Regions from separate parts of the Pseudomonas sp. GW821-FHT10B02 genome, predicted to be linked through region 2. Evidence: predicted binding sites of a transcription regulator. Region 2 holds the regulator's gene; each other region holds the start of a gene.
The links. The regulator sigma-54, encoded in region 2, starts transcription at its own class of promoters, with help from an activator protein. The targets are predictions, from matches to a motif close to ANTGGCATNNANNTTGCTNT.

Region 1 (3,277 bases), on a different contig from region 2:
TGCAGCCAACAAACAACTGGACGTGACCGGCAACAACATTGCCAACGTTGCCACCACCGGTTTCAAGTCGTCGCGTGCGGAATTCGCCGACGTCTACTCGGCCAACAAGCTCGGCGTCGGTAGCCAGAGCGTTGGTAACGGTGTGCGTCTGGCCTCGGTATCGCAGCAGTTCACCAACGGTGATATCACCAACACCGGCAACGTGCTGGACATGGGTATCCAGGGTCAGGGCTTTTTCGTCCTGAGCGACAACGGCTCGCTCAGCTACACCCGTGCCGGTGCGTTTCAGACCGATAAAGACAATTACGTGGTGACCTCCGACGGCCTGCGTCTGCGCGGCTACGGTGTGGACGAGAACGGCAAGATCATCAATGGCGTGCTGACCGACCTGAAGATCGATACCTCGGCGCTGGCGCCAAAATCCACCACCTCGATTGATCAGGGCATCAACCTGAACTCGTCGGACAAGGTCATCCCGAGCACCACCACGTTCGATCCAAGCGACGACACCACCTGGAACAAGACTTTCGCCACCAAGATCTATGACAGCCAGGGTAACGAGCACATCATGGATCAGTACTACGTCAAGACCGACACCAATGAGTGGAAGTCTTACACCCTGATCGATGGTCGTAACCCGCTCGATCCTACCCAGGAGCCGCCGCAGCCACTGGAGGGCGTCATCACCTTCAAGCCTGACGGTAGTGTCGACACCATGACCGCGGGTGCTGCGGGTTCTGGCTACGAAGTAGTGAACAAGGTCTTCAAGCTGACCGGTTGGATTCCTGCCACCGTTACCGATCCGACTGCCAAGCCGCCGGTGTGGGGTTCCAACGGTTCCGAGGCCAGTGCCGGTGGTATCGCCATCGACATGACCGATACCACCTCCTACAACACCCCGACCACGCGTCTGTCGCAAAGCCAGGATGGTTACGCTACCGGTATTCTGTCGAGCCTGAGCATCGACTCCAGTGGTGTGATGTTCGCCAGCTTCAGCAACCAGCAGTCGCGTGCTATCGGTCAGGTTGCCATTGCGTCCTTCGCCAACGAGCAGGGCCTGCAGCCTATGGGTGGTACGCGCTGGGCCGAGACTTACTCCTCGGGTATTCCGGGCATCGATGCGCCGAAGACCGGTACCCTGGGCGCTATCGCCTCCAACTCGCTGGAGGCCTCCAACGTCAACCTGACCACTGAGCTGGTTGAGCTGATCAAGGCGCAGAGCAACTATCAGGCGAACGCCAAGACTATCTCTACCCAGAGCACCATCATGCAGACCATCATTCAGATGACCTGATGCTGCTGTGAGGCGGTAGGCGTGGACGGACCCCTTTCTCGGAAGGGGTCTGTCGTTTCAGAGGTATCGATCATGTTGCAACGATTGGCGTTAGCGGTGTTCGCGGTGCTGTTGATGACCCAAGTCAAGGCTGATGCCGCACCTTGGTATCGCTGGGAAAGCCAGGCAGATGGGCGCCTGGTCTGTGCCCAGTTTTCTCCGGGCGATGGCTGGAAGCGCTTTGCCGGTCCCTTCAACAACGCGGCGTGCCGCGACTACTGAGGCTTGCCGCTAGCGGCAAGCTGGCGCCGTAATTTCGACGGCGCTTCTCCCGGCTGCACGCCTGTGCGGCGATCAAGTCCTTGTCTGGCGGGGCTTTTGGCCACTTCTGCAAAGTTGGTTTGAAACTTGCTTCAAGCACTGCAAAGCAGCGGCGAGCGGCAAGTGTTCGCCAGCGCAGGGGAGAAATACTGTGGACAAGATGCTGTACGTGGCCATGACCGGTGCCAGCCAGAACGCGCTGGCGCAGAAGGCGCATGCCAACAACCTGGCGAACATTTCCACTACCGGTTTTCAGCGTGACCTGGAGCAGGCGCGCTCGATGCCGGTGTTTGGTGACAGCTTTCCGGCGCGTGCCTACGCCATGACCGAACGCCCGGCGACGGATTTTTCGCCGGGCTCGATGCTGGAAACCGGGCGTGACCTGGACGTGGCCGTTGGTGGTGACGGCTTTATCGCCGTGCAGGCACCGGATGGCAGCGAAGCCTATGTGCGTACCGCGAGCATGAATATCGATGCCCTGGGTGTGCTGCGTGCCGCCAACGGCATGCCGATCATGGGTAACGGCGGGCCGATTGCCGTGCCGCCAGAGCAGAAGGTCGAGGTCGGTGAAGACGGCACCATCACCATCCGCGCCATGGGCGAGGGACCAGAGGTAATGGCTGAAGTCGACCGGATCAAGATGGTCAACCCGGATCTCAAGACCATTACCAAAGGCCTGGATGGTCTGATCCACACCACCACCGGCCAACCTGCGCCGGCCGATGCCAACGTCAAGCTGGTGTCGGGCTTCCTTGAGAACAGTAACGTCAATGCCGTCGAGGAAATGACCTCGGTGCTGGCGCTGTCTCGGCAATTCGAACTGCACGTCAAGATGATGACCACGGCCAAAGAAGGCGACGAAGCCATGGCTCGGGTTTTGCAGATCGGCTAATTACACAGGCGTAGCGCCGGAATACAGGCGCGCGAGGAGAACGGCATGCTTCCAGCACTTTATGTCAGTAAAACCGGTCTGTCCGCACAGGACAAAAATCTGACCGTCATTTCCAACAACCTGGCCAACGTTTCGACCACTGGCTTTAAACGTGATCGTGCCGAGTTCCAGGACTTGCTCTACCAAACCCAGCGCCAGCCGGGTGCGCAATCGACCCAGGACAGTGAGCTGCCTTCGGGTCTGCAAACCGGTACTGGTGTGCGCATCGTCGGTACCCAGAAGAGCTTTATCGCCGGCAGCCTGCAAACCACCGAAAATCCGCTGGACATGGCGCTTGATGGTCGCGGTTTCTTCCAGATCCTGCAGCCTGATGGCACCGTCTCCTATACCCGTGACGGTACCTTCCACTTGAACTCCGACGGCCAGATCGTCACCGCCAGCGGTTTCGCCCTGGAGCCGGCGATTGTCGTGCCGCCTGAAGCGCAGACCTTCACCGTGGGCCGTGACGGCACCGTTTCGATCACCACCGCAGGCAACCCGGCGGCGCAGGTGATCGGCAACATCCAGACGGCCGACTTCATCAACCCGGCGGGCCTGCAGGCCACCGGTGGCAACCTGTTCCTGGAAACCGCCGCCAGCGGCGCGCCGCAAGTCGGTACTCCAGGCCTCAACGGTTTCGGTGTGGTCCAGCAGCAGACCCTGGAAAACTCCAACGTCAGCACCGTGGAAGAACTGGTCAACATGATCACCACCCAGCGTGCCTACGAGATGAACTCCAAGGTCATTTCCAC
Region 2 (3,277 bases):
GATCAGGGCCGTGTCCTGATCGACGATCTGGATGTCAGCCACCAGCCGATGCACGGCCGTGCCCGTGCCGGTATTGGTTACCTGCCCCAGGAAGCCTCGATCTTTCGCAAGCTTTCGGTTGCCGACAACATCATGGCGATCCTCGAGACCCGCAAGGACCTCGACACCGCCGGACGTCGCAAGGAACTGGAAAGCCTGCTGCAGGAATTTCACATCAGCCACATTCGCGACAACCTCGGCATGAGCCTGTCCGGCGGCGAGCGTCGCCGCGTGGAGATCGCTCGTGCCCTGGCCACCGCACCGAAATTCATCCTGCTCGACGAACCCTTTGCCGGTGTCGACCCGATTTCGGTCGGCGACATCAAGCAGATCATCCATCACCTCAAGGCCAAGGGCATCGGTGTACTGATCACCGACCACAACGTCCGTGAGACCCTGGATATCTGCGAAACCGCTTACATCGTCAACGATGGCCAACTGATTGCCGAAGGCGATGCAGAGACCATCCTGGCCAACGACCTGGTCAAAGAGGTGTACTTGGGCCACGAGTTCCGCTTGTAAGTTCGAGGCGACAAAGCGCTTGCCAGGGGCAACTGTACCGGTGAAATCCGGCTTAATTGTTACAGCACCCTAGGCAAACGCTCCAATTTCAGGCATATAATTTGCTTAAAGTTGGCGCTTCGGTGCCCTTGTAGTGGATGGCGCATGTGCGCCGGCGAAAAAGGTGTTAAGCCCCTGCCATGAAACCATCGCTCGTCCTAAGAATGGGCCAGCAACTGACGATGACACCGCAGTTGCAACAGGCCATCCGTCTGCTCCAGCTTTCTACCCTGGACCTCCAGCAGGAAATCCAGGAAGCGCTGGAATCGAACCCGATGCTCGAACGCCAGGAAGAAGGCGACGACTTCGACAACAGCGACCCGATGGCGGACAACGCCGAAAGCAAGCCGGTCGCCGAAGTCCAGGACACCAGTTTCCAGGAAACCACGCCCACCGTGGACAGCCTGGAAGACGGCGAATGGAACGAGCGCATCCCCAACGAGCTACCGGTCGATACGGCCTGGGAAGACATCTACCAGACCAGCGCCAGCAGCCTGCCCAGCAACGACGATGACGAGTGGGACTTCACCACCCGCACCTCGGCTGGCGAAAGCCTGCAAAGCCACCTGCTCTGGCAGTTGAACCTGGCGCCGATGTCCGACACCGACCGGCTGATCGCGGTCACCCTGATCGACTGCATCAACAACCAGGGCTACCTCGACGAAACCCTCGAAGAAGTCTGCGAGTCCTTCGACCCGGAGCTGGATATCGAGCTCGACGAAGTCGAAGCCGTGCTGCACCGCATCCAGCAATTCGAACCGGCCGGCATCGGCGCGCGCAACCTCAGCGAGTGCTTGCTGCTGCAGCTGCGTCAACTGCCCGCCAGCACCCCCTGGATGGCCGAAGCCCAGCGCCTGGTCCGCGATTACATCGACCTGCTCGGCAGCCGTGACTACAGCCAGCTGATGCGGCGGATGAAGCTCAAAGAAGACGAACTGCGCCAGGTCATCGAACTGGTCCAGAGCCTCAACCCGCGCCCTGGCTCGCAGATCGAGTCCAGCGAAGCCGAATACGTGGTCCCTGACGTGATCGTGCGCAAGGACAACGAACGCTGGCTGGTCGAGCTCAACCAGGAAGCCGTGCCGCGTCTGCGGGTCAACCCGCAATACGCCGGATTCGTCCGCCGTGCCGACACCAGCGCCGACAACACCTTCATGCGCAACCAGTTGCAGGAAGCCCGCTGGTTCATCAAGAGCCTGCAGAGCCGTAACGAAACCCTGATGAAGGTCGCCACCCAGATCGTCGAGCACCAACGTGGTTTCCTCGATCACGGCGACGAAGCAATGAAGCCGCTGGTATTGCACGACATCGCCGAAGCGGTGGGCATGCACGAGTCGACCATTTCCCGGGTCACCACCCAGAAATACATGCATACACCGCGTGGAATTTACGAGCTGAAGTACTTTTTCTCCAGCCACGTCAGCACCTCCGAAGGCGGTGAATGCTCGTCCACAGCGATTCGCGCGATCATCAAAAAACTGGTTGCAGCGGAAAATCAGAAAAAGCCATTGAGTGACAGCAAGATCGCTGGTTTACTGGAGGCACAAGGTATCCAGGTAGCCCGTCGCACCGTCGCCAAGTACCGCGAGTCCCTCGGCATTGCACCGTCGAGTGAGCGTAAGCGACTGATGTAGCCCCTGAGATAGCCATAGCAGTTCAGTGGCAGGCGCAATACCTGCCTCTTATGCACGGGCAACAAAGGAGAAGCTGTATGCAAGTCAATATCAGTGGACAGCATGTAGAAGTCACCCAGCCGCTGCGCGAGTACGTCGAACAGAAACTGAAACGGCTGGAAGGGCACTTCGACAAGATTACCAATGTGACGGTAATCATGAAGGTCGAGAAGCTGCAGCAGAAAATTGAAGCGACGCTGTTTATTCCCGGCGGCGAAGTGGTTGCAAATGCCGAACACACAGACATGTATGCAGCGATCGATGCCTTGACCGACAAGCTCGACCGCCAACTGAAAAAACACAAGGAAAAACAGCAAAGCCTGCTGCAAGGTGCAGCGGCCCGCTGATCCCCCTCATCCATGATCCGACTTGAAACCATCCTGACCCCCGGCCGTTCCCTGGTGAACGCGCCGGGAGGCAGTAAAAAGCGTGCACTCCAGGAAATCGCCACCCTGATCGACCGGGAAGTTCCGGACCTGGAGATGCAAGACGTTTTTGAAGCCCTGTTTGCCCGGGAGAAACTCGGGTCGACCGGTTTTGGTAATGGCATTGCCATTCCACACTGCCGCCTGAAAGGCTGCTCATCCCCCATCAGCGCCCTGATACACCTGGATGCACCGATTGACTATGACGCCATTGATGGCGCCCCGGTCGATTTGCTGTTTGTCCTGCTGGTTCCCGAAGCGGCCACTGATGCGCACCTTGAGCTGTTGCGCCAAATTGCCAGCATGCTCGACCGTAAGGAAGTGCGTGACAGGTTGCGTGCCGCCGGTAGCAGTGAAGCCTTGTACCAGGTCGTACTGGACGTACAGAACGAGTCCTGAACATGCGCCTGATTATCGTCAGTGGCCGATCCGGCTCCGGCAAGAGCACCGCCCTCGCAGTCCTGGAGGACAACGGCTACTACTGCATCGATAACCTGCCTGCCGGGCTGCTACCGCAGCTGGCGGAAAATGCCCTGATCAACACCGAGCTGATGCAGCCCAAAGTGGCGGTATCAATCG
Region 3 (3,277 bases), on a different contig from region 2:
CGCTGGCGAACGCATCAGCGCAGTGCAAGTCGAGCAACCAATCGCCTCGATGCAGGACCAGCACCTGTTACTCTGGGCCTCGCAAACCGGCAACGGTCAGGCCCTGGCCGAACAGTGTGCCGAACAGCTGCGTGAGGTTGGCCTGCCGGTGCAGTTAAGCTGCATGGAGGATGTCGCGCTGGCGCAGCTGGACAGTCCCGCCAGCCTGCTGCTGATTGCCAGCACCTTTGGCGACGGCGACGCACCGGATAGCGGCGCGGCGTTCTGGCAGGACTTGCAGGGCGAACATGCGCAACGTTGCGCCGGACTGCCTTATGCCGTGCTGGCCCTGGGCGATTCCAGCTATGAGCAGTTCTGTGGTTTCGGCCGCAAGCTCGACCAGCGCCTGGCCGAGCTCGGTGGTCGGCGCTTGCTGGATCGGGTCGATTGCGAGGGTGACGTTGCCGCACCGGCAGGGCAGTGGTTGCAGGCGCTGCTGGCCAAGTTCGGGCGTGATCAGCAGACGCTGGCCTTGCCTGTGTCCCAGCCTGTGTCCCAGCCTGCGGCCACGGGCTTCAGCAAACAACAGCCGCTGCCCGCCAGGTTGCTGGAAAACCGCTTGCTCAACAGCCCGGGCGCCAACAAGGAAACCCGGCAAATCGTTTTCGACCTGGCCGACAGCGGCTTCAGCTATCAGGCCGGCGATGCCCTCGGCGTGCGGCCGCGCAACTGTCCGGCGCTGGTGGACGAGCTGCTCGCGGCGACCGGTCTGGATGGCCGGCGGTTGGTCAGCCTCAAGGGCCAGGCCGACATGCCGCTGGCCGCTGCCTTGGGCGAGCACCTGGAAATCGCCCGGATCACCCCGGCCATACTGGAAGCCATTGCCCTGCACAGTGGCAACGCGCAGCTGCAGGACCTGCTCAAAGCGCAGAACAAAGCAGCGCTCAAGGAGTGGTTGTGGGGCAAACAACTGATTGACCTGGTGCATGCCTTCAAACCGGCGCTCGACCTGGAAACCTGGCTGAGCCTGCTCAAACCGTTGCAGCCACGCTTGTACTCGATCAGCTCCAGCGCCAGGTTCCACCCCGATCAGGTTCATTTGACCGTTTCCACGGTCCGTTATGGTCAGCGCAAGGGTGTTTGCTCAACTTATCTGGCTGACCGTGCGGCACAGGGCAAAGTGGCTATTTTCACCCAGCCAAGCGCACATTTTCGCCTGCCCAAGGACGCCACAGCGCCGGTGATCATGGTCGGTCCCGGCACCGGCGTCGCGCCGTTCCGGGCATTCCTGCAGGAGCGTCAGGCCGAAGGCGCCACGGGGCGTAACTGGTTGCTGTTCGGCGAACAGAAGGCGGCCAGTGATTTCTATTACCGCGACGAACTCCTGGCCTGGCAGCGCGAGGGGCATCTGACCCGTCTGGACACAGCGTTTTCACGTGACCAGGTGGAAAAAATCTATGTGCAACAGCGCATGCTCGAACACGGCGCCGAACTCTGGCGCTGGCTGGAAGAGGGCGGCTACTTCTATATCTGCGGTGACGCCGGGCGCATGGCCCGTGACGTCGATGCCGCGCTCAAGCAGGTGGTGGCTGAGCACGGCGCCTTGAGCACCGAACAGGCCGACGCCTACGTTGCTGAATTGAGCCGCAGCAAACGTTATCTGCGCGATGTGTATTGAGTGCCCCATAAGGGGGAGGGTTGCACCAGCCTGGGTCGATAACGGCCGCTTGTGCTAGCGAACAGGCCCGGTTTCAAAGGCTTTGGCAGTTGGCACGGTCCCTGCTTTTGCACTGTTACAACGTTCCTGCGGGTCAATGGCGATCTGCACCCGGAACTACATAAAACCACCAGGCAAAGGCGCCTGGAGCTTCGGCTCCAGGCGCCTTTTTTTGTTTTTCGGGGCTCGCCCCGGCAGTACAGCCACCGTGAATGGCCTTGAGTGAGGATCGGGTATGAATGCAGCAACGACCATCGCCCAGCGGGAAAAACTGATCATCGTCGGCAACGGCATGGTCGGGCATCACTGCGTCGAGCAACTGATCGAACGCGGCGCCCTGAGCCGTTATGAGCTGCGGGTGTTCGGTGAGGAACGCCAGCGTGCCTACGACCGCGTGCACCTGTCCGAATATTTCAGCGGCAGCTGCGCTGAAACCCTGGCCCTCGGCGCCGCGGGTCTGTATGCCGGGCATGGGGTGAATCTGCACCTGGGCGAAGCGGTGCTTCAGATTGATCGCGAGCATCGGCAAGTGCTGACTTCGGCGGGGCGCTACGCCTATGACCAACTGATCCTGGCCACCGGCTCTTATCCCTTTGTGCCGCCGATCGAGGGCTGCGAGGGTGCTTCGCGTCTGGTTTACCGCACCCTCGATGATCTCGATGCCATCCGCGCTGCGGCAACCGATGCCCGGCGTGGCGTGGTGGTCGGTGGTGGCTTGCTGGGGCTGGAAGCCGCCAACGCCCTCAAGTCGCTGGGCCTGGAAGCGCACGTAGTGGAATTCGCCCCGCGCTTGATGCCGGTGCAGTTGGACGCTGAAGGCGGCGCGGCCTTGCGTGCGCAGATCGAAGCGCTCGGGGTCGGCGTGCACCTGTCGCGGGCGACCCAGTCGGTGGTGGCCGGTGAAGACTATCGCTACCGGATGAACTTCGAGGGCGGCGAGTTTCTCGAAACGGACCTGATCGTGTTTTCCGCCGGGATTCGTCCGCAGGATGCTCTGGGCCGCAGCAGCGGTCTGGAGGTTGCCGCGCGCGGCGGGGTGGTGATCGACAGCGCCTGTCGCAGTAGCGATCCACACATCTATGCCATCGGCGAGTGCGCTTCGTGGAACGGCAGTGTGTTCGGCCTGGTTGCACCGGGTTACAGCATGGCGCGCAATGTCGCGGCGGCGCTGGCGGGTGAGAACGCCGCCAGTTTTACCGGCGCCGACATGTCGACCAAGCTCAAGCTGCTCGGTGTGGATGTCGGCTCGATCGGCGATGCGCACGGCGCAACCTCCGGAGCGCGCAGCTACCGCTTTATTGACGAAGCCAGCTCGGCGTATCGCCGTCTGGTGGTCGATGCCAGTGGCAAACGCGTACTCGGTGCGGTGTTGGTGGGCGACAACAGTTACTACGATACCTTGCTGCAATACGTGCAGAACGGCATCGCCCTGCCGGTCGATCCGGCGGCATTGATCCTGCCGCAAACCGCCGGTGCACCGACCTTGGGTGCCGACGCTTTGCCGGACAGCGCCACCATCTGCTCCTGCCACAACGTCAGCAAAGGCGCGATCTGCACTGCCATCGACAACGGCTGTGGCGA

Region 1: AC07OF_RS21650 (flagellar basal body rod protein FlgF) is a predicted target of sigma-54. The motif match lies at 1,669-1,688, and genes of this name have one in related genera.
Region 3: nirB (nitrite reductase large subunit NirB) is a predicted target of sigma-54. The motif match lies at 1,746-1,765, and genes of this name have one in related genera.

What each region holds. Positions count from the first base shown of each region.
Region 1 is NZ_JBWKNR010000015.1:100,411-103,687, reverse strand. Features, by position in the region: gene flgE (flagellar hook protein FlgE) at 1-1,294, shown strand, start outside; gene AC07OF_RS21655 (hypothetical protein) at 1,367-1,555, shown strand; gene AC07OF_RS21650 (flagellar basal body rod protein FlgF) at 1,746-2,486, shown strand; gene flgG (flagellar basal-body rod protein FlgG) at 2,532-3,277, shown strand, end outside.
Region 2 is NZ_JBWKNR010000002.1:147,392-150,668, reverse strand. Features, by position in the region: gene lptB (LPS export ABC transporter ATP-binding protein) at 1-561, shown strand, start outside; gene AC07OF_RS03660 (RNA polymerase factor sigma-54) at 741-2,234, shown strand; gene hpf (ribosome hibernation-promoting factor, HPF/YfiA family) at 2,312-2,620, shown strand; gene ptsN (PTS IIA-like nitrogen regulatory protein PtsN) at 2,633-3,097, shown strand; gene rapZ (RNase adapter RapZ) at 3,100-3,277, shown strand, end outside.
Region 3 is NZ_JBWKNR010000007.1:166,012-169,288, reverse strand. Features, by position in the region: gene AC07OF_RS12955 (bifunctional nitrate reductase/sulfite reductase flavoprotein subunit alpha) at 1-1,657, shown strand, start outside; gene nirB (nitrite reductase large subunit NirB) at 1,932-3,277, shown strand, end outside.